Regions from separate parts of the Mammaliicoccus sciuri genome, predicted to be linked through region 2. Evidence: riboswitches for the same ligand, from Rfam matches in the RefSeq annotation. Region 2 holds a riboswitch; each other region holds the start of a gene.
The links. Region 2 has a riboswitch for thiamine pyrophosphate ahead of thiD (bifunctional hydroxymethylpyrimidine kinase/phosphomethylpyrimidine kinase). Riboswitches for the same ligand answer to the same signal wherever they lie in the genome.

Region 1 (8,327 bases), 670 kb from region 2:
AAATTCAATTGTTACTTTATATAAACCATCTACAGTTTCGTCTTCAAAAAATGTTAATGGAATTTTCGTTTCATCTAAATATATATTTTCAACCAATTATGTCACCTTCAAAGTTTATATTTATTATCTAAGTTCAGTATAATATGTCGAAAGATATAATACATGCATTCTGTTTATAGCACACGAATACTAGATTAAGTATCTCGTAACTCTAGCTAATCAATCATTTATTTGTCACTCATTCATTAAACGCTTACAATATAATATGAATCTAAATGTGTACTTGAAATGTGGTGGGATTATTGTTAGAAAGACATGTGAAATTAATGAGACTATTACTTTTAAATCGCGATAGTTATTTAAACGGGACTGAAATAGCTGACTATTTGAATGTTTCAAATAGAACTGTAAGAAGCGATATTAAATATATTAATAGTGAAATTAAAGATGTCATTATCAGTATTAAAGGGCGTGGTTATCAATTAAATCACGAGTTGTATCAAACTGAAGAGATAGAATCTATTCTAAATCAATATACGGAAAAGAATGGTCAAACACTCATCAAGATGGCTTATCAATTATTAATGTATAAACAATCAGTTACGCTTGAACAATTATCTGATGACTATGCTTTAACGAAGAATGAACTCGTCGATCATTTAAATCAAATTCAAGCTTGGTGTGAATCTTATGACGTTGCGATTAAACTTGTTAAAAGAAAAGGTGTTACGGTAAGTGGCAATGAAATGGATATTCGTAATGCTATTCTTCATTTAAACCAACTCTCTACAAACAATGTTAAAGTAGAGGATTTTATTTTGAATGAAATTCCAAAAGTGCATAGCGAATTAATGATGCATATTATGGAACAACATTTAGAGCATCACCATATACAAACTTCAAAAGTACATATTAAACAGTTGCTCGTACACCTGATCATTATTTTCAAAAGAATCCACGATACAACTGAACAATGGGATATTAATCAAGAGGCATTGGCCATTTCCCGGGCAATTATAGAAGATATTAATAGACAACTTAAATACACTTTAAGCGATGAAACAGCGAAGTTATTTTCATTTTTTATTAGCTATTATTTTGATAAATATGATCTTGGCTTTAAACAAATATTTATTCAAAGTTATATTGAACGCTTAATTTATCAAATGAATGCCAAAGTTGGTATTGATTTTATGCAAGATGCTGTACTTCGTGAAAATGTTTATTCACATTTTAGCAGAACATATTTGCGTATCGTTAAGAACGTTTATATTAACAATCCGCTTACAGAGGATATTAAACAGCAATACCCATTTGTGTTCAACGCTTTATATGAAACGGTTCATTTACTGGAAGAAGATGCACAACTCAATTTAAGTGAAGATGAGATAGCCTTTCTAGCATTACATTTTCAATCATCGATAGATCGTAATGTACAAGATCAATTTAATGTTGTCATTACTTGTTATTATGGACTGGGCATTTCTAGCTTGTTAGAAGCAAAAATTCAAAAGTTAAACCATAAAATAAATATTACGGATACGATTAAACTTGAAGCCGTTTCAACTTACCCATTCTCTAATACGGATATACTCGTTACAACACACGAAATTGATATGAAACATATACCAAGTAACGTGCAAGTTGTTCAAGTATCGCCTTTATTTTCAGAAGAAGATGCTCATAAATTTCAAACCATTTTAAATCAAAAGCAAAACCCTGTTTTAAACAACGACGCATTATTGCCTATCGACTTTCTATCGGTACCAATCGAAACAGACATACATTCTACTGTTGATATATTCCAACATGTGGAACTTTTGCTTAATCAACAACATGCCATATCAAGTGGGTATATTGAAAGTGCACTAGAAAGGGAGAAGTTCTCATCAACTTATATTGGAAATGGCATTGCTATTCCACATGGCGACCCTACTAAAGTCTTTAAGTCACATGTATTAATGTTTAGACTCCGCCAAGATATAGCATGGAAGCAACATAAAGTTCATTTAGTGTTCTTCTTATCTATTGCAGACAAAGATAAACAAGTAATGAAAAAAATCATACACAGTATTGCTGCATTAACAGAACAAGATGTTAAACATTTACTAAAATTAGATGATGAACCATTCAAACAATATATTATCGATCGTTTTAAAGAATAATTGCCACTACTAACGGCAATTATTCTTTTTTATGTTTTAGTGAATGCGTTTACAATTGAATTAAGAAGGAGCTGACGTTATGAAAATATTAGCAATTACATCTTGTCCAAACGGGATTGCACATACTTATATGGCTCAAGAAAAATTAGAACAAGCCGCAAAAGAAATGGGCATAGATATTAAAGTAGAAACACAAGGTGGTGTCGGTGCAGAAAATGTTCTGACATCAAAAGAAATTAGAGAAGCGGATGGTATTATTATCGCTGCTGACAGACAAGTCGATTTATCAAGATTTGACGGGAAACGATTAATTAACGAAAGTGTTAGAGAAGGTATTCACAACCCTAAATTATTAATTCAACGCATCATCGATCAAGATGCACATATTCATCATGAAAAAGGTGGCTATAAACAAACGCATGATGACGAAGATCAAAAAAGTGGTCTACAAATGGTCTATCAACATTTAATGAATGGTGTTTCATTCATGGTGCCATTTATCGTAGTTGGTGGTTTATTAATGGCCATTGCTTTAACTTTAGGTGGGCATACAACACCTGAAGGTCTTAAAATTCCTGATGATTCATTCTGGAAATCTATTGAAAATATCGGTAGTTTAGCATTTAGTTTTATGGTTCCAATTCTAGCTGGTTACATTGCAGTTAGTATTGCTGATAAACCAGGTTTAGTACCAGGTATGATTGGCGGCGCAATTGCTGCTGATGGTAGCTTTTACGGAAGTGAAGCTGGTGCAGGATTCTTAGGTGGTATTGTCGCTGGTTTCTTAGCAGGTTATATTGCTAAATGGATTAAAAACATTAAAATTCCTAAAGCGATGGCACCGATTATGCCAATTATCATTATTCCTATTATTTCTTCAATTATTGTAGGACTTATTTTCATATTTGTTATCGGCGCACCGATTGCGAGTATTTTTGAAGGTTTAACAACATGGTTAAAAGGTATGCAAGGTACAAATAGTATTATCTTAGCGCTTATTATCGGAGCTATGATTGCATTCGATATGGGTGGTCCAGTAAACAAAGTTGCTTTCTTATTCGGATCAGCTTTAATTGCTGAAGGAAACTATGCCGTTATGGGTATGGTTGCAGTAGCTGTATGTACACCACCTATTGGTTTAGGTCTTGCTACTTTTATCAATAGACGTAAATTTAATAAAGGTGAAATTGAAATGGGTAAAGCATCATTTACAATGGGCTTATTCGGTATTACTGAAGGTGCTATTCCATTCGCCGCACAAGACCCATTACGTATTATTCCTGCAAATATGATTGGTGCAATGGTTGCAGCAGCCATCGCAGCAATAGGTAGCGTTGGCGATAGAGTTGCACATGGTGGTCCAATTGTAGCTGTCCTTGGTGGTATCGATAAAATACTATGGTTCTTTATAGCTGTCATCATCGGAAGTACTGTTACAATGCTTGTTACACTTTTATTAAAGAAAAAAGAAGCAACCGTTGCAACACCTGAAATGGAATCATCTAATAGCGGTATCACAACATCATTTATGGGATCAGATGAAGATGATAACGATCAAAAAGAAACATCCACTTCAAATGATGAAACTCAGACAGAATCAGAACAAGTCTTTTACGAAAAAGTCATCACAATAGAAGATGCTGAAATGTCTCGAGATGACGCAATCGATAAACTGATTCACAATTTAAAACATCACAACTTTATAGACGATGAACAAGTGTTAAAAGAAGCTGTATTGAAACGCGAATCAGAATCAACAACAGCAATCGGCATGAATGTAGCCATCCCGCATGCTAAATCAAATGTTGTCAAACAGCCTGTCGTAGCTGTACTGAATAACAAACACGGTGTGGAATGGGAAAGCTTAGATGAAACACAACCTAAGATCATCTTCTTAATTACTGTACCAAATGATAGTAGCGACACACACTTGAAGTTATTACAAAGACTGTCACGTACGCTTATGGACGATGATACAAGAGAAAAATTAATCAACGCTGAAAGCACAGAATCTATTTATAACATTTTGAAGGAAATTTAATTTTAAAAGCCTGGAACGCATATGTTCCAGGCTTTTCTATATCTGATAAGTCTAACTGCATTGCTCTATTTCATGATACTTTTCACCTATCTTGCGTGCCGCTTCTCTGCCACCCATAATATTTCTAGCAAAAGGTCCTAATTCTAAATCAGCTAATCCACCTGATACGAATAAATTCGGCAGCCATTCTAAATGTTTACTAATTTCAGGATACCCACATTTATTGAGTGGTGCTTCATATTCATGAATTAAACGATTTAATATTGGTTGTGTTAATAAAGTATTATCAAATCCTGTTGCCAATAATATATGGTCATAATCTATATGTTTCCCATCTACTGTTATGATTTGATGATTGTTAATATGATCTAATTCATTGAGATGTATTGTTAGTCTTCCTTTTTTCACATATTTCTTTAATCTAATGAATAATTCTTGTGGCATCGAACCTTTATGACGTTCTTTTAAGACAATATCCATCTTCTCTTCTGGATCTATCACTTTTGTAAAGCTTGCCATATTTTTAGGTCCTAACCACCCTGGATCAGCATCAAAATCATGAATTTCTAGCGGCTTATTCGTCCATAAATGCACATGCTTTTCATCGTCATGATAAATTAATTTTAATGCTAAATGTGCAGCTGATATCCCGCTTCCTACAACATGAGAACTTTCTTTAAATTGAATATTTGCATCTTCAAAAATATGTTGTACATCTGGTGCATGCTCATACATTTTTGGAATCTTTGGCTTATGGTTACAACCAGATGCGATGATGACATTCTCTGTATATATCATCTCCCCTGATTCCAATACGACACACCAATTATCTCGATCTTTCTTTATATCTATTGCAGTATATTTAACATGACATTCATGTAATCGGTAATATTCAACTTGTTCTGCTGTATGGTCCATAAACATATCTCTTTTCGGTCTCTTATACTTACCATAAATGCCACCTGCATAATCCATTTTCTTAAAATATTGTTTTAAATGAAAAGGATTTGGGTGAACATGGTGTACGATTGGAGACCTTAAATAAGGCATACTAATATTCTTTGTTCGATGGTCAAATTGATGACAGAACACATCGTGCGGGTCAATAATTGTTAAATCTTTATTTTTTAATCCTTTAACTTTTAATTCTAATGCTATCGTTATCGCGTGGATGCCACCACCTACTATCGTCCACTTCATCATATCACCTTTAATCCTTTTAAATCGTAATCAGTACGTTTTATATCATAACCGATTTTACCTATCGTTTGCAACTGAACATTTATACAAACTTGACATCGATTATTAAAAACTATACATTGATAGTAATTAAATAGATGCACTAGGGGTGTTTTTTTAACTGAGATGAGTATGAACTCGAACCCTTTGAACCTGAACTAGATCGTACTAGCGTAGGAAAGTGTTTGTGAAATGAATTTATAGAGATGACTATGCCCTTTTTATAAATATCTTTGTTTTTACACAACTTTCTTACGAGAAGGTTGTGTATTTTTTTATTTAAAATTCTATATGGGAGTGTTACATATGACAAAAACAATTTTAGTAACAGGTAGTAGTAGAGGATTAGGCGCAACAATCGCACGTACATTAGCATCTGAAGGACATCAAGTCATCATTAATTATCATAATAGTAAAGCATTAGCAGAACAGTTAGTTGCTGAAATCGGAACAGAACAAGCGATTGCTATTCAAGCGGATGTGACGAATCGCGCTGAAGTTGATCAGTTAATTGATGAAGGCACGAAACATTTTGGAAAAATTGATGTCGTCGTCAACAATGCTTTAGTTAACTTTAAATTTGACCCAGTAAAACAAAAAGCATTCGTCGATCTTGCATGGGAAGACTATCAACAACAAATTGATGGCACATTAAAAGCAGCATTTAATATCGTGCAAAGTGTTGCACCACAATTCATTGAAAGAAAACAAGGTGCTGTCATTAGCACCGGTACGAACTTATTCCAAAATCCTGTCGTACCTTATCACGAATATACAACTGCGAAAGCTGGCTTAATTGGTTTCACGCGTAATATCGCTGCTGAATTAGGTCAATACGGCATTACAGCCAATGTCGTTTCTGGTGGCCTACTCAAAACAACCGATGCCAGCTCTGTAACAACACCTGAAGTATTTGACTTAATTGCTCAATCAACACCTCTTAAAAAAGTCACTTCACCACAAGATGTCGCAAATATGGTGAGCTTCCTTGCTTCTGATAAAGCAAATGGTATAACTGGTCAAAATTATACTGTAGATGGCGGCTTAACAATGAACTAGAATTCCAAAAGAGAGATAAGGAGAATAGAAATGCGTAATTTAAGAAGTGATCAACTCAATATTGGTGTCTTATTATATGGATGTGGCCATCATCAAGCAGCATGGCTTATGGAAGACTCCTCTATCGAACAAATTGGTGATATCTCTTATTATCAATCATTAGCACAACTATCAGAAAGAGGTTTATTAGATGCCGTGTTCTTTGCAGATAATCAGTCATTCCCTGCAAAGTCAGATAGTGAATTACCAGCATTCTGGTTAGATCCAATTGTGAACTTGACTGCTATATCACAAGTTACACAACATATTGGTTTAGTTTCAACAATTTCAAGTTCATTTTCAAACCCTTATACTGCGGCTAGGCAAATTTTAACGCTCGATCATGCGACGAATGGTCGTGTTGGTTGGAACTTAGTAACATCTATGACAGATATAGAAGCTCAAAATCATAGTATGAAAACTTTACCTCAGCATGATGATAGATATCATAAAGCTCAAGAATGTACTGAACCCAAAAATCTAAACCTTAATTAGTATATTATTTCAAAGGTTTGTCTCCTGTAATTTTTGGGAGATAAGCCTTTTAATTTTGATTTGATTCTTTCGTTATTATAAAAATCGATATATCGATGAATAGCTTGTTCAAGGTCCTGAAAATCTTTAAATTCTTGGCCATAATACATTTCTTGTTTAAGTAACCCAAAAAAGTTTTCCATAACTGAATTATCTAGACAATTACCTTTTCTAGACATACTCTGAAATATTTTATGGTCTTTTAATAATCTAGTGTATTGTGAATATTGATAATGCCAGCCTTGATCTGAATGAATCGTTAAACGATGATCTAGGTTTGGACGACGCTTTATCATTTCTTTTAATGGATTGATGACTATATCTAATGTAGGACGACTTGAGATTTTAAAGCTGATAATCTCTGAACTATATAAGTCCATAAAAGGTGATAAATATAATTTCTGACCATTCATTAATTTGAACTCTGTAATATCTGTTACGACTTTTTGAAATGGGAGACTTGTTTTAAATCTACGATTTAATATATTTTGAGCTACTTTACCAACTTTACCTTTAAAGGAACGATACTTACGACCTCTATGTGTGAACTTTGTACAAGTTAGATTATGTTCTTTCATAATTCTTAGTACTTTTTTATGATTTACGATAAGACCTCTATTTCTTAGTGCTTGTGTAACACGACGATAACCATAGGTATGGTTTGATTCTTCACATATTTCTTTTATTACTTGAATCAATGTTTCATCTTTATCAGCTTTACTAAATTTATTTATCCAATAATAGTATACAGATTTAGCTATTTGAGCGACTTTAAATAAGATACTTAATCGTATATTATATGTTTCATTTAGTTCCTTAATGACCTTTACTATTTCTGATTTTTGCTTCCGTAAATGTCGGTCAAGGCTTGTAACTTTTTTTGATAAGCTATACCTGCCTTTAACGTCTCATTTTCATTTCTAAGTCTTTCAAGTTCTTCACGTTCATTTTCATTTAAAGGTAAATTTTTATTATCTGATTTAGATCGTTTTTTAGTCATAGTGTGAGATCGTCCCTTTTGTTTATTATCTATATCAAGACGACACTTTTCATCAAATTGATGTTGCCAATTGGCAATGATAATAGGATTAATAATTCTAAAGTGATTCGCAGTATCTTGATAAGACAACATATTTTCTTGTCTAAATTTTAAAACAGATAATTTAAATTCGCTAGTATAAACAGTATTTCTACTTTTTATTTCTAAACCTTCTTCTCCAAACTCTTTATATTGATTGACCCAAATCCGA
Region 2 (8,327 bases):
ATTAAAAAAGCAGCCTAATGGCAAAGGCCACAAGACTGCATCAGTAGCTTGCATTAACAAACTACTTAAAACCATTCATTATCTCGTAATAAATAATAAAGAATATGATTATCACTTGTCTCCACACGGATAATATATTCATCTAAATCATAACATATTGAAAAAATTATTAAATAATAAAGGCTTATTTAGTGATGCCAATTTTAAATATTTTTTACTACGTAGTAGTTGACAAATCGTAGGAAAAAACTAGGACCGTTAGCTGTCCTAGTTTTTTCTTTATATATTGCTTTTTTCGTCTTTTAATTTTGGTTTAGATTGCATCAATCTATTAAATGATGTTTTAAGCTCATCTCCTGATAAGCCTTCATCTATGAGCTGCTCTAATAATCGTTCTGCATATACTTGTCGTAATGTATAGATATGACATTCAAATACGACGGATATTTTATCGTCTAGTTGTTCTATGTATTTGATGGTTGCATCAAATAATGCTGGGTCGTTTGAAGGTCTAGTTATTACGACACGTGTATCAAGTAAGGTTTGGTTATCGTGATATTCTTTCATTTGTTCATAATGGATATCTGAAATTAAAATCTCTAGTAGCCATCCTGTACCACTATTTTCTTTATTTATAATGATACCATCTAATAATTCATATTCTGTAATCTGTTCATCATCTACAATTTGAAAGCGTACGGCTTTAAATGTTTTCATAAACATCCCCCTTATCGTTAAATCTACGAATGTTTAACTTTATTATCTATTATAAAGCACTTTTGGATGAAATAACAATAATCATAAAATAAAGTGAAGAATAAGTGTTTATTTTATGATTTATCGGACTTTGACTGAAAAAAATTGACTCATTATATTATAAGTATAAGGAGGTGAGAATATGTTAAATAAATCTGTATTAGTTGGACGTTTAACTAAGGACCCTGCATATTATAAGAAAGGCGAAATTATCATTTCTACATTTTGTTTAGCTGTTGAACGCGGATATAAGACTAAAGATGGCACGATTGCTGTTGATTTTATTGTATGTAAAGCATTTGGTAAACTTGCACATAATATTCATGAATATACTAAGAAGGGACAGCTTGTTGCATTAACGGGGCAAATTCAATCAAGAGCATATGTTAAAGATGATAAGAAACACTATATAACAGAAATTATATGTGAAACGATTAAATTCTTAAATATGCCTGCATCAAGTAAATCAACGATCCCTCAAACGAAAGAGGAAATGAGTGAATTAATTAGTGAAAGTGCTGAAAGTTATGCTAGTGACCTTTCATCTAAAGTAGCAAAAGAAAAATTACGAGCTGAAGCATTAGCTAAAGAAAATGGTGAAAATAACTTAGATGAAAAGTTATATAGCGAATATCATAATGTCGTTGACGTTATTAAAGAAACTGAACAACAAACTCCTGATGCTGATGCATCAAAAGTAACAACCTCGTAGCATTAAACTTCAATAAAAACTGTTTATAGAAATACTTCCGAAAATAAATATTCTTGATTCTAAATTCCGAGACTTGCTGTCTTGCTGTAGGGCAGCAAGTATACATAATTAAAAGTAATTGTTTAAAAAATTACATGAATATGACAAATTGTCTGATAATTAATTTTGTTCAATCTTTATAAATCCCTTTGTTTAGCTATTTTAATCATTAATATTCAGAATATTGTCTGAAAATCAACGTAATCTAACTGTAATATTAGCTCTAATTTTTTCATATAGCTGTAACCTATGACATAAAAATTAGTGGTATAGTTTAAACAGTAAAAATCATATAAAAAGTGAAAACCTTACAGGAGGAAACATTCAATCATGAAAAAATTATTAGCAGTTTCAACTGCGGCAGTTGCAGTTACTACAGGGGTAACAGCTACAGCCGATGCAGCAACACATACAGTAAAATCTGGTGATACTTTAGGTAGTATTTCACAACAATACGGTACTTCAGTAAGTGCTATTAAAGCAGAAAATGGTTTAAAATCTAACTTAATCTTCCCTAACCAAGTAATCAAGGTTAACGAGAAAAGTTCAGAATCAACTACAGAATACACTGTAGTAGCAGGAGATACTTTAGGTGAAATCGCAGCTAAATACGATGTAACTGTATCTCAATTAAAAGCATGGAACAACTTATCTTCAGATCTAATCATTGTTGGACAAACTTTATCATTACAAGCACCAGCTCAATCAGCTGAGCCAGCCAAAGCGCCTGTAGCACAACAAGCGCCAGTTCAACAAACTCAAGAACAAGTTGCAGCTCCAGCTCAACAACAAAGCTACCAAGCGCCTGTTCAATCTTACCAAGCGCCAGCACAACAAACATATAAAGCACCAGCTCAACAATCATACCAAGCGCCAGCTCAAAAAGTTAGAACTACTCAAACTTCAACAGCTAGCACTGGTGGATCTACTAAAGCTCAATTCTTAGCTGCTGGTGGTTCAGAAGCTATGTGGAATGCAATTGTATTACCAGAATCAAGTGGTAATCCAAATGCAGTTAACCCAGCTGGATACCGTGGTCTTGGCCAAACTAAAGAATCTTGGGGTACTGGTTCAGTAGCTACACAAACTAAAGGTATGTTAAACTACGCTAAAAGCCGTTACGGTTCAGAATCAGCTGCTATTGCTTTCCGTCAAGCTAACGGATGGTGGTAAGCCACACACTTTAATCTAAAGTGGCTATAAATTAATTTATCCAATCGCCTAGGAAATATCCTAGGCGATTTTTTAATTTGACCACAATACGTCTATTTGATAATCTTAAATAAACTGAATATATGAGTGACTGCTAGGGGCGCCAATTGGCTGAGATGATTTAATTCAGTCCCTTAACACCTGATTTGGATAATGCCAACGTAGGAAAGTGGTCGATGAACGTTTTTACAACTATTAATTGACCTCTTTCTTATGAAAGAGGTCATTTTTTATGAAGTTATAGATAAAAGGATTATAAATATAAATTTGAGGTGGATTACAATGAAAAAACCGAATATAGCATTAACGATTGCTGGAACGGACCCAAGTGGTGGAGCGGGTATTATGGCAGATTTGAAGTCATTTCATGCGTCAGGCGTTTATGGAATGGCAGTTGCTACTAGTATCGTTTCTCAAAACAGTCTAGGTGTACAAGATGTTTACCATTTACCTGTTGAAGTTATTGAAAACCAATTAAAAAGTGTCTTTGATGACGAAGTACCACATGCTATCAAAACAGGTATGATTGCATCAGAAGAAATGATGCAATCGATTAAACCATTTATTGAACAATCTGGTAAGCCGTATGTAATTGACCCAGTCATGGTTGCTAAAAGTGGTGATGCGCTAATGGGTGATGAAGGGAAAGGGAAACTTAAAGAAATATTATTACCATTAGCTACAGTTGTTACACCAAATATTCCAGAAGCAGAAGATATTACTGGATTTAAAATTCAAACTGAAGAAGAAATTAAAAAAGCTGGTGCATTTTTCTTAAATGAAATTGGATCTAAAGGTGTCGTTATAAAAGGTGGGCATCTGGAAGGTGATGCAATCGACTATTTATTTACTGAAAATGGTGTGAAAAGTCGGAAAAGTGAAAGATTTAATACGAAACATACACATGGAACAGGTTGTACATTTAGTGCAGTGATAACAGCAGAATTAGCTAAAGGTCATACAATTGAAGAAGCGGTAGAAGTAGCTAAAAGATTTATTACTTTAGCTATTCAATATACACCTGAAATAGGCAAAGGTAGAGGTCCAGTAAACCACTTTGCATATCAAAAGATAGAGGGATTAGATTATGAGTAAATTAACAAATATTAGAGAAAATAGTCTATTAATCGTATGTTATACAAATGATGTTGTTAAAAACTTTACAGCTAATGGTTTAATTTCATTAGGTGCGAGTCCAGCAATGAGTGAAGAACCTGAAGAAGCAGAAGAATTCTCAAAAGCAGCAGGTGCTTTTCTTCTTAACATAGGCACGATTACGACTGATAAAGCTTATGATATGAAGCAATATGCTGAAATTATGCATCAAAGTGATGTTCCAGTAGTTCTAGATCCAGTTGCTGTTGGTGCATCACAATTAAGAAAGACTTTTTGTACGACATTATTAAATGATGAAGTAGTTGATGTTATAAGAGGCAATGCATCAGAAATATTAGCGCTTATAGAAGAAGATACGATTATGAAAGGTACAGATAGTGATGATACGCTTGATGCTGTTAAAATTGCGAAAAAAGCACATCAACAATTAAAGCTACCGATTATCATAACTGGTAAAGTCGATGTCATTGCATGTCATAATAAAATCATTGAATTGCACAATGGTAGTGAGATGTTAACGAAAGTAACTGGTGGAGGTTGTTTATTAGGTGGGGTAATTGCTGCATTCTTATCTCATGAAAAAAACATCACAATAGACGTATTAGAAGAAGCATTATCAACATATAATATTGCAAGTGAGTTGGCATATCAACAACCTGGAGCACATTTACCTGGTACATTCCAAATTTCGTTTATAGATCAACTGAATGTTATAACAGAAGAAATTGTTAAAGAGAAAAAGATTGTGAAAGAAGTGAACTAAATGTTTGATCCAAAAACGTTAAAAGTATATTTTATAGCAGGCAGTCAAGACATTACTGATGGTAATCTTATAAGAGTTGTTGAAGAAGCTTTAAAGGCAGGCATCACGATGTTTCAGTTTCGTGAAAAAGGTAAGACGAGTAAAAAAGGGGCAGAAAAAGAAGCCCTTGCGCAATCTTTATTTGAGCTTTGCAAGCAATATCAAGTTCCATTTATCGTTAATGATGATGTAGATTTAACAATTAAATTAAATGCTGATGGTATTCATGTTGGACAAGATGACCGAAACGTATCTGATTTTAAAGATAAGTTTAAAGACAAAATCATTGGCTTGAGTGTTGCAAATAAAATGGAATATGATCAATCTGATATATCCGAAGTGGATTATATTGGAACCGGACCTATACATTCTACAAATTCTAAAGCTGATGCAGGAGAAGAAGGTGGATATCAAATGATTGAGAACATGAGAAAAATCAATCAAAATATTCCTATCGTTGCAATCGGTGGCATTACTGAAGTTGATGTACAACCGCTTATTAAAGCTGGCGCAAATGGTGTAAGTGTTATTTCTGCTATAGCGAAAAGTCAAAATATTGAACAAACTGTGAAGGGCTTTCATAAACAGTATAAAAATATTTGATAAAATTAATATATTGATTTATGTTGTCGCTATTCTATGATAGAATGAGTTTTATGTGAGTATATCAATAGAGGTGGAAAAATGAAGAAAAAAGCTTTATGGCCATTATTATTTGGTGTAATGGTTGTGCTAGCTGGTTGTGATTATTCTAAACCTGAGAATAGGGATGGATTCTTTTATAATACATTCGTAAAACCGATGGATAGTGTTATTCATTGGCTTGGTACAAATTTGAATCACGATTATGGTCTAGCTATTATTGTTATAACATTAATTGTTCGTTTTGCGTTATTCCCATTTATGATGAAGACGTACAAGAATCAAAAGTTAATGCGTGAAAAAATGAAACTTGCTAAACCTGAAATGGAAGCAATTCAAGAAAAAGTTAAACGTGCTCGTACTCAAGAAGAAAAAATGGCAGCCAATCAAGAAATGATGGCATTATACAAAAAACATGGTATTAATCCTATGAACATGGGTTGTTTACCAATCGTTATACAAATGCCAATCGTCATGGGATTATTCTATGTATTAAAATATCCTACTGAAGGCGGAATTACAGAATATCCGAATTTCTTATGGTTTAATTTAACTGAACCTGATTTAATTATTACGATCATTGCAGGTATCATTTATGCATTACAAGCATTTGTTTCTATGAAGTATGCGAATGTTCCAGATGAACAGAAAAATATGATGAGAATGATGATGTTTATTTCTCCAATTATGATTATTTGGATGTCATACATTTCAGCATCTGCATTAGGTTTATACTGGGCAGTCGGTGGTGCATTCTTAGTTGTTCAAACATGGTTAGGTAATGTCTTCTATAACAACAAAGTTGAAGAAGAAATGAAACCAATCATTGAAGCACATGAAAGAAATCAACAAGAAGCTAACAAAGAGAAGAAACCAGCTAAACTCGTATCTAATAAAAAGAAAAAGAAATAAAAGCAAAAAAACAAACTAATCATCGTGATTAGTTTGTTTTTTTAGTGACATCCCATTCTTTATAAAATTGTTTTAAAAAGTTTTCCATAAATAGATGACGTTCTTCAGCGATTTGTTTGCCTCGTTTAGTATTCATTAAATCTTTTAATAATAATAATTTTTCGTAAAAATGATTGATTGCCGTATTCGGTTCATCATGATATTGACCTTCTTGTAGATCATTTAAATTACGCGGTTGTTGAGAAGAGATATGCATAGGTTCTTTAAAATGACCGGCATATTGAAATGTTCTAGCTATTCCTATCGCGCCAATCGCATCTATACGGTCTGCGTCTTGAACGATCTTTCCTGCTAAGCTTGTAAGTTTACCTTCATTTTTACCACCATTATAACTAACATACTTTAGAATATGGATAATCTCTATTTGAATCGTTTCGCTTATATCCATGTCATTCATCCATTGATAAAGTTGTTGCCACGCTGTATTCGCATCTTTGAATAATTTCTTATCAACAGCATCATGTAGTAAACTTGCTAATTCAACTACGAATAAATCCACGTCCTCAAACTGTGCAATATCTAGAGCATGATGTCTTACTCTTAGAATATGCTCAAAGTCATGACCAGTCGTATCGTTTTGGTGTAATGTTCTAACATATGATTCTGCTTCTTTAATAATCTGTTCTTTATTCATATCTTTCTCCTTAAAAAAACAGGTAGAAAAGTTTGATCAATCATCTCTTCTACCTGTTTAGAATTTATAGTAAAGGTGATAGTAAACGTGCTATACCTTCTTTTAATTTAATCCACGTGCTTCTATTTTCATATCTTTCAACTGTTAATAATGATGAATGTGTCATATCATTCTCATAAGCTAATCGTGAATTCTTTGCGATTTCTTCGTCGTAAATAAAGGCATTAACTTCGAAGTTTAATACGAAGCTTCTATTATCCATGTTTGCTGTACCAATACTTACAACTTCATCATCTATGGCCACCATCTTCGTGTGTATAAAGCCTTTTTCATAAATATGAACTTTGACGCCAGCTTTTATTAATTCTCCGACATTGGCAAATGTTGCCCAATAAACAAATGGGTGATCGGGCTTATTAGGAATCATCACATTAACATCTACGCCTGATAGGGCAGCAATCTTAATCGCATCTAAAAATGATAAATCTGGAATGAAATAAGGTGTTTGAATGTAAATATGCTTTTTAGCTTCAGATATCATTTTTAAATAACCATATTTGATTTGTTCCCATTCTTCATCGGGGCCACTTGATGCAATTTGAATACCAACTTTTCCGCCAGACTCAACATCAGGGAAATATTTGGGTTCATAGCGCATCTTGTCACGTGTAGATTGAGAGTTCCAGTCCAACATAAACCTAAGCTGTAATGCATTGACTGAGTCGCCTTCTAATCTTAAGTGCGTATCACGCCAATAACCAAATTTTTTATCTAAACCTAAATATTCGTCTCCTACATTAAAGCCGCCTACGTAACCAACTTTTCCATCAATCACAACAATCTTTCTATGGTTACGGTTGTTCATTCTAAAGTTAATGAGTGGTAGTTTAGAAGGAAAGAAACTTGCAACTTCTCCACCTTGAGCTCTAAATTTTTTAAATGAAGATAAATTTAATTTTCGAGAACCCATATCGTCGTATAACATTTTAACTTCTAATCCTTCTTGAAGTTTCTTTTCAAGTTCAAATAAGATCTTTTTACCTAAGTTATCCTTCTTAAAGATATAATATTGAATATGAATATATGACTCAGCTTTTCTAATATCTTCAATAAGTGCATCGAATTTATCATGTCCATCTGTAAACATTTCAACTTTGTTATCAGTCGTTAAGAAGGCTGAGTTATTGTAAAGCAACATATGAATCAGATGCTTATAATTAGAAATCTCAGGCTTATCAATTTCGAAATTATTTTCATCAATTGCTTTGATTTGTTCATTTATGATGTGTTCAAGACCTATTTTATCTTGTTCATCTAAGTTGAAAATACTCTTTCTTTGAATTTGTCTCCCAAATAGCAAGTAAAGTATAAATCCTAATATCGGAACAAATAAAAGCACTAACAACCAAGCCCAAATTGCACCAGCTTCTCTAGGTTCTAAG
Region 3 (8,327 bases), 560 kb from region 2:
ATCTGCAAAATCAACTCGCCATCTTTCGTAAGATGATAATAGATGTTGGGCGGCATAATCTCTTCAGTTCTAACACTGATAAGATTATTTTGCTTCAACAATTCTAGAGATGCTTTAATAATATGACTATCCACTTTCTCAAACGCTGAAAGTAATGCTTTTTCTTCTCTTTCACAATCACTCATATAATTTAATAGTTGAATACCGTGATTTTGAATAAGGTGATTCATATTTTGTTCAATCTTCACTTCATTAATTAAAGTCACTAAAATAACCCCATTTCATATTAAGTATATTGAAACATTCATATGTTAGCTTTTTAAATTAATTTTATACGTTTTGAAAATTTGCTGTTTTAGATCCACCGTATGCATATGCATGTGCGACTTTATCATGACTACTATATCCAGGAATATTTACTGCCATATCACACGGAACACTAACGAGCTTATAAGGTGATAGCTGCAATAATAATTGTTACTTTACCTTTTCTTGTTAGCTTCATAGTCACACTCCTAGTTTTTATTTATAATTACCATGATAGCACTTTTAAGTAAATTACTAAATGATATTTAGGTAGTCCTAAAGTCCTATTGTCTAAAATTATTTTTATATTTACAAATGAACTAAATGTTTATATTTATAACGATGTGTATAATAAGTAAAAAGGATTGAGGAGATGAAGAAATGAATAATCAAAGAATTGTTCCGCATTTATGGTTCGATAACGAAGCTCAAGAAGCCGTCGATTATTATATGCAAACTTTTCCAGAATCAGAAATCATTTCAGATGTAACGTTTACAGATTCACAATCCGGAGATGCAAAACAACTCACTTTTAATATTTTTGGTTATAAATTTATGGCAATCAATGCTGGTCCTTATTTCACAAAAAATCCTTCCATATCATTTACAGTACTTTTCAATCAATCTGAAGCAGCATTAATCGACAAAGTTTGGACTGCACTCGCACATAACGGGAAAATTATGATGGAACTTGGTGCTTATGACTTTAGTGAAAAATACGGCTGGTTGGAAGATCAGTTTGGCGTTTCATGGCAACTGCTCATCACCGATCAACCATTTGATAATCGTATTAGACCATCATTTATGTTCATTAATGATAATGTTGGTAGAGCTGAAGAAGCGATAAACTACTATACAAGCGTATTTAAAAATAGTGGTGATATAAGTAAATTTTATTCCCCAGAAGGCATGGAGCCAGATAAGCCAGATACACTTGCACACGCAGAATTTAAATTAGAAGATCAATATTTTGTCGCTCTTGATAGTGAACATAAACATGAATTCAACTTAAATGAAGGTATTTCATTAATGCTATTTTTAGAAGACCAACAAGAAATTGATTATTATTGGGATAAATTATCTGCTGTACCAGAAGCCGAACAATGCGGATGGGTTAAAGATCAATTCGGTGTCTCTTGGCAAATTGTCCCAAAAATCATGGATCAAATGGCAGAAGAAGGCACACCAGAACAAATGAGTAACGTTACAAAAGCATTCCTTAAAATGAAGAAATTCGATGTAGAAACTTTAATAAAAGCCTACGAAGGCAAATTATAGTATTAAAAAAGACAGAAGCGTCGTGCATGCTTCTGTCCTTTTTTTATTTAACCGGTACTGGCCATGTTTCTAAATGTTCAGCCATATCCCAGAACATATATTCATAGTAGCTTGTTTTAACAATAATGTCTTCCAAGCGTTGTAATTCCGCTTCTGTCTTACCTTCTGCAACTTGATCCATCAACTGAATACAATCTTCTTTGTACTGACTAAATTCATCTGAAGCATACATATTGATCCATTCTCCATATAAAGGATGGTCCGATGCTCCTTTAATTTTAGCTAATTTTAAACCTATATAATTATAACTCCAAGTACATGTCAAAATAGCCGCAATAACATTCTCTATACCACCTTGTTGTGCCATATTCAACATATAACTCGTATAACCAACAGTCGTTTGAGCTGGTTCTGTCTCTTCTAATTCCGCTTCTGATATACCAAATTGCTTAGCATAGCCTCGATGTAATGACATTTCAGTATTTAATGTGCCATTCGCTAAATCAGCATAAGTCGCCATCATTTTTAAGTCTGTTGATTTAGCTGCACCGATTGAAAATAGTCTCGCATATTCTATTAAATATATATAATCTTGTTTCAACCAATGTTTAAATTTTTCTTGATCTAACGTGCCATCACCTAATCCTATAATAAAAGGATGTTCCATATAAGATTGCCAAATCGGTTCAACTCTATTGAATACTCTATCTGTAAATTTCATTTATAAATCCTCCTTATAATTAAAAAAACGCTATTTTCATTAAGAAAATAGCGTCATGAGTACCTTAAAATCAATACGCCACTTTCCTACGCCAGTATAAGCTGGATCAGGTTCAAGGAATTTTAAAGGTATCACTTTAATCTCAGCCTTTATAAAGGCACTTCCAGTGGTTTAAAATTATTTAACTTATATACTCTTACAACATATCTGTTTTACCTTAGGATTGCAAATAAAATTACATGCAACTTTTATTACATGATTCTAAATAAGCTTTAGCCTGTTTATTCACTTCTTTAAAATCTATACCTTGTTTCATAGCTGCAAACACACAACCACAATAGCATTGTCTAAAAATTTCATACTCATTGCACATTTTAATCGATCTTTCATACCCCTTATTCTTCTTAAAATCACTCGGTAAATAATAAACATGATATAAATCTTGAACATCCATACCAAGTTCGTTAATCAATTGTGCATTTTTCTTAGGTGACAACGTTAAAGCACTCGCGAAATAATCATATCCAAGATTAGCTGCCGCTTCTGCCACGAGTTCTAAACGCATTTCGAAACAAGCCGTACATCTTAGCCCACCTTCATTTTCATCAGCTAAATCCTTGCTTTTAACCATTTTCATAAATTTATGTGGTTCATAGGCTGCTTCAATATATTTAACATTAGAATTTGTACGCTCGTTAAACTGTTCAACAAACGTTTCTTGAACTTTCGCCCTACGCTCATATTCACTTTTCGGATGAATATTTGGATTCGCAAAATAAATCGCAACATCCGCATATTGTGTTAATAACTCTAACGTATAAGTACTACAAGGCGCACAACAACTATGAATTAAAATAGAAGGTCTTGTTTCGGAACGTTCCCATTCAGAAATCATTTTACGCATAACCTTATCATAGTTAATCTTTTGATTTTTCATCTTAGCAATAATACCATCAGCTGAAATCACCATATCCCTAACCATTCCTTTATACAAAAATTGTCATTTTTACAATATTTTATAACATTCAAAATGTGATATCAATATGATGATTAGAGATAGTGTTGTGATATTTATCCTTTAAAAACTTTCTGATATTGTACATATCCAGATAAGTAATGTTCAATGTCATCAATTCTTACTCTATAGCCATGGTGTTTAATAAAGAATGAATGAAGTATCCTCGAAGGATTCTTAAAATACATCGCAACTTCTGGATAGAAAAATCCTGTTCTTTGATAATTTGCACGTTTATGAATGGTATCTATAAATTTCTTTTCATCTAGATGCTGTTCAACTAAAGATTCATAACCTGATTCTTTAGCATATTCAACTAAGTGATATGTAGCCATTAACATTTCTAAAAATGTTGGGAAAGTGGTTTCTCTTTGGTACATATAATCTAAATAGCTAGACACATTCTGTATACCGAATTTAAAATATTTTTCTTGTGGATCGATTTGTACAAGTTCATTTGTACAATAACCTAACCAATGATCGTGGTACTTCCAATAATCTTTTTGAATAAAACGTTCAAATAAATTTTTAACGATATTTAACCATTTTTCATTATGATCTATTTGGTATAACCTTAATAAAGCTAATGCCGCTTCTCCGTCGTAATATATAATTCTATATTGTTCCTTTACAGTTAATTCAGGGTAGTTAATAACATGTACTGTTTTAGCATCTTCGCCTATCATTGTTTCAATACCACGTGCCACTTTTTATGCAGCTTCAAGATATTCTTTTTTATTTGGATTATGTTTTAAATATTCACAAATTGCGAATATAAACGCTGCATTCTGACCTAATTTAATTTCATTTACATTTTTAGTATCGTCAAATATATGACCTAAGCCATCAGTTTCATATAAATAATGATTGATTAAATAATCTATAGCTTTTTCTGCAATTGTGATATCTTCATTTAAATATGTTAAGCCTTCTATTAAAGCATATTGTACTGAACCCAAAAATCTAAACCTTAATTAGTATATTATTTCAAAGGTTTGTCTCCTGTAATTTTTGGGAGATAAGCCTTTTAATTTTGATTTGATTCTTTCGTTATTATAAAAATCGATATATCGATGAATAGCTTGTTCAAGGTCCTGAAAATCTTTAAATTCTTGGCCATAATACATTTCTTGTTTAAGTAACCCAAAAAAGTTTTCCATAACTGAATTATCTAGACAATTACCTTTTCTAGACATACTCTGAAATATTTTATGGTCTTTTAATAATCTAGTGTATTGTGAATGTTGATAATGCCAGCCTTGATCTGAATGAATCGTTAAACGATGATCTAGGTTTGGACGACGCTTTATCATTTCTTTTAATGGATTGATGACTATATCTAATGTAGGACGACTTGAGATTTTAAAGCTGATAATCTCTGAACTATATAAGTCCATAAAAGGTGATAAATATAATTTCTGACCATTCATTAATTTGAACTCTGTAATATCTGTTACGACTTTTTGAAATGGGAGACTTGTTTTAAATCTACGATTTAATATATTTTGAGCTACTTTACCAACTTTACCTTTAAAGGAACGATACTTACGACCTCTATGTGTGAACTTTGTACAAGTTAGATTATGTTCTTTCATAATTCTTAGTACTTTTTTATGATTTACGATAAGACCTCTATTTCTTAGTGCTTGTGTAACACGACGATAACCATAGGTATGGTTTGATTCTTCACATATTTCTTTTATTACTTGAATCAATGTTTCATCTTTATCAGCTTTACTAAATTTATTTATCCAATAATAGTATACAGATTTAGCTATTTGAGCGACTTTAAATAAGATACTTAATCGTATATTATATGTTTCATTTAGTTCCTTAATGACCTTTACTATTTCTGATTTTTGCTTCCGTAAATGTCGGTCAAGGCTTGTAACTTTTTTTGATAAGCTATACCTGCCTTTAACGTCTCATTTTCATTTCTAAGTCTTTCAAGTTCTTCACGTTCATTTTCATTTAAAGGTAAATTTTTATTATCTGATTCAGATCGTTTTTTAGTCATAGTGTGAGATCGTCCCTTTTGTTTATTATCTATATCAAGACGACACTTTTCATCAAATTGATGTTGCCAATTGGCAATGATAATAGGATTAATAATTCTAAAGTGATTCGCAGTATCTTGATAAGACAACATATTTTCTTGTCTAAATTTTAAAACAGATAATTTAAATTCGCTAGTATAAACAGTATTTCTACTTTTTATTTCTAAACCTTCTTCTCCAAACTCTTTATATTGATTGACCCAAATCCGAAGGACAGACCAACTTGAAATACCATATTTTAAAGCAATTGTTCTATAACTTTGATGTCCTTCTAAATATTCTTTTACAAGTTTTAGTTTGAATTTAAATTCATATTTTTTCCTCATTAGAATGCACCCCAATATTTTGATTTGTTTAGTTCAAATATTTGGGTTCACATCATATGTTGATGATGAATGTCTTAAGTTATTGTAAAATGCTATATTTTTATCGAAATGTGGAAAATACCCGTAATGGTACTTGCCATCTTCTCCAATTTCGTTACTTAAATAATGTGTACTATGTTCAATCATCATATCGATTTCATTACTTAAGTTGTCTATTTCTCTTAGACCTTTTGTATAACCTCGCTCATCAAGAGCAAACACATCATTATCCTCTATAATATAACCTTTTGTATAAAATTTACGTACACGTTCACCTTCGTATTGTTGATGACTATAACGTACTTTAATACCTTTATACTTTTTCAAATAATTATTAATATTGTTTTCAGATAAAATGAATGATTTTTTATCTTTTGAAGGTCTAACAAAAGCATTAGCATTAATTTCATCAGATAAAAAAGCATATTCCCATTTGTCATCTAATGCTATTCCATAATCAACATAGTTTCTTCTTGTATTAATTAAATTGTCTTTTAATAAGTCAAAATCTATCGCTTCTTCTTCTATAACAAAATCAAGCTTTACCCAATTAGCACTCTTTCCAGTTTTCTTTCGAAATTCTTGCGCTAACTTTAAAATATTTCTTTTAATATTATTTGGATTCTTAAAAACTCTTACGATTGCCTTTTGGTACTGATTGCCTGTACTTACAAAGCTAACATCATGTTTAGGATATGTTTTATGCATCTCAAGAATTCTATCTATATCTTTACTTAAATTCATAGTTAATCCCCCATTATTTGTGCTTTTATACTATTATAGCAATTCTATTCAATAACCTTTAAATATTTTCATATTATTTATCATTGGTATCTGAAGTATAAATTAACGTATAATCACCTTTATTAATAATTCCATGTTTGTATTGATCTCCGAAAACAAATTTATGATTGTTACTTAATAAAATATTTTTATGTTTAATATATAAGTTGTATAAATCATAAATAGTGAAGCATTGTCTTTCTTTTTTTCTATACCTACCTGTTAAATTAACGACTGCAGATTTTGACAATTTATAATTATGAACAAACTCATTTATAACCTTTAATCTATCCTTTTCTTTATCAAATAATAAATCTGATAATTGATAAATGAGTGAAGGATGAGGAGAATCCGACATCGCATTAATAACATCATTCACTGAAAATGAAGCACCTTCTATGTAACGCCCTTTATTAGTTGGCCATTTTTTTAATTGTACATTTTTATTCTCAATATTTTTACCTTTTGCATAAATGTAATAAAGTACTGGCGCAATTCCACTTATTGTTGAAGAATTTTCAGCATTGTATGTTTCAATTATTTGATCAGTTTCATTTGAAATTTTTAGATATGCGTATTGATTGAACTTTTTACCTGTAGGATAATCATTCTCTGACAAATCTGCATTAAATTTTTTAAGTTCTATAGGTAACTTTTGAGCAATTTTAGGAAACTGAGTATCAGTAACTGATGATTTTAGTAAAATCAATGAATCTTTGTTAGCCATGTATAATAAATCTTTCAACAATAAATCAGGATCGTTATACCATGTTATATTTTTATTCTTTGTATTATTTACAATTACTCTCGTTTCATCGTCTAAACATAATACATAATCTGCTTTTGACTCTTCGATATATGTAATTAACTTTTTATGAATTTCTTTTGATTGAGCACCTAAGTCACTTATTTTACCAATAGCTATAATTTTATTACCTGAGAAATACTTACATTGACTGTTAAATGCTTCAATTGCATTAATCATTGCTGGTAAAGACGCATTATGTGTATCATCAATCAAAGTAATGGTATTATTTCGCGATTCTACTTCTTTTATTTCGAGTACTCTTTTGAATGATTTAAATTCCTTTAAATGGTTTAAACAACTTGCTAAATCTACTTTTAAATTCATTAGGCACAGGACCACAGCTAATGAATTTTCAATCATTCCTATACTTAAAGATGATAATTCAAAATTAATGTTCTCTTCTTTAACTTTTAAATTAATATCTGCGTAACCTTTCTTAATTGAGTATTCTAAAATTTCTATAGTACCTTTTTTCTGCTCCAGATCATAAGTCATGATATTATCTGTTGCTTTCTGTGCATTTTCTATTAAAATATCTGAATGCATTGTACCTTGATTAATGATTGCTATACCTGAATCTTTCAAACCATAAAAAATTCTACTTTTAAAGTTTGCTATATCAACCTCACTACTTATAGTCGATAAATGCGCAGAACCTATTCCCGTTACAATAGCTATATCTGGTTTTAATATTAATGAAAAATTGCCTCTATTATTTAAAGCATTTAACGAAACTTCAAATATTGCAAAATCAGGATTACTTGCTAATTTGCACATTTGCAATAAAACTACACTTCTCGTATTACTATTACCTCTATTTTCTAATACTTTATAATTTTTCAAAGCTTGCGCAACCATAAGCCTTGTAGAACTTTTCCCCATTGATCCTGTAATAGCTACAATCGGATTCTTATAATTGTCTCTAATTGTTACAGCCAATGTTTGTAGTGCTTCAATACTATCTTCAACTATGATTTGAGGAATTTTGAAATTA

Region 1: it holds a riboswitch for thiamine pyrophosphate, as region 2 does, so the genes downstream of both, MUA60_RS01000 (3-oxoacyl-ACP reductase) here and thiD (bifunctional hydroxymethylpyrimidine kinase/phosphomethylpyrimidine kinase) in region 2, are expected to answer to the same signal.
Region 3: it holds a riboswitch for thiamine pyrophosphate, as region 2 does, so the genes downstream of both, tenA (thiaminase II) here and thiD (bifunctional hydroxymethylpyrimidine kinase/phosphomethylpyrimidine kinase) in region 2, are expected to answer to the same signal.

Annotation. Positions count from the first base shown of each region.
Region 1 covers NZ_CP094824.1:222,108-230,434, reverse strand. Annotated here, with positions in the region: gene MUA60_RS01020 (YkvR family protein) at 1-96, opposite strand, end outside; gene MUA60_RS01015 (BglG family transcription antiterminator) at 303-2,165, shown strand; partial or broken gene MUA60_RS01010 (PTS fructose transporter subunit IIC) at 2,245-3,700, shown strand; partial or broken gene MUA60_RS15485 (PTS sugar transporter subunit IIA) at 3,811-4,206, shown strand; gene MUA60_RS01005 (NAD(P)-binding domain-containing protein) at 4,258-5,406, opposite strand; TPP riboswitch at 5,541-5,642, shown strand; gene MUA60_RS01000 (3-oxoacyl-ACP reductase) at 5,752-6,504, shown strand; partial or broken gene MUA60_RS00995 (LLM class flavin-dependent oxidoreductase) at 6,535-7,005, shown strand; gene MUA60_RS00990 (IS3 family transposase) at 7,035-7,898, opposite strand; gene MUA60_RS00985 (transposase) at 7,907-8,327, opposite strand, start outside.
Region 2 covers NZ_CP094824.1:895,836-904,162, forward strand. Annotated here, with positions in the region: gene MUA60_RS04535 (IS110 family RNA-guided transposase) at 1-133, shown strand, start outside; gene MUA60_RS04540 (YwpF-like family protein) at 280-717, opposite strand; gene MUA60_RS04545 (single-stranded DNA-binding protein) at 899-1,468, shown strand; partial or broken gene MUA60_RS15535 (aggregation-promoting factor C-terminal-like domain-containing protein) at 2,408-2,680, shown strand; TPP riboswitch at 2,806-2,904, shown strand; gene thiD (bifunctional hydroxymethylpyrimidine kinase/phosphomethylpyrimidine kinase) at 3,002-3,814, shown strand; gene thiM (hydroxyethylthiazole kinase) at 3,807-4,598, shown strand; gene thiE (thiamine phosphate synthase) at 4,599-5,240, shown strand; gene yidC (membrane protein insertase YidC) at 5,322-6,191, shown strand; gene MUA60_RS04575 (HD domain-containing protein) at 6,220-6,885, opposite strand; gene cls (cardiolipin synthase) at 6,950-8,327, opposite strand, start outside.
Region 3 covers NZ_CP094824.1:337,258-345,584, reverse strand. Annotated here, with positions in the region: gene MUA60_RS01575 (hypothetical protein) at 1-266, opposite strand, end outside; gene MUA60_RS01570 (VOC family protein) at 688-1,584, shown strand; gene tenA (thiaminase II) at 1,628-2,305, opposite strand; TPP riboswitch at 2,372-2,480, opposite strand; gene MUA60_RS01560 (epoxyqueuosine reductase QueH) at 2,541-3,272, opposite strand; partial or broken gene MUA60_RS01555 (poly(glycerol-phosphate) alpha-glucosyltransferase) at 3,377-4,273, opposite strand; gene MUA60_RS01550 (IS3 family transposase) at 4,295-5,158, opposite strand; gene MUA60_RS01545 (transposase) at 5,167-5,703, opposite strand; gene MUA60_RS01540 (hypothetical protein) at 5,737-6,486, opposite strand; gene MUA60_RS01535 (Mur ligase family protein) at 6,560-8,327, opposite strand, start outside.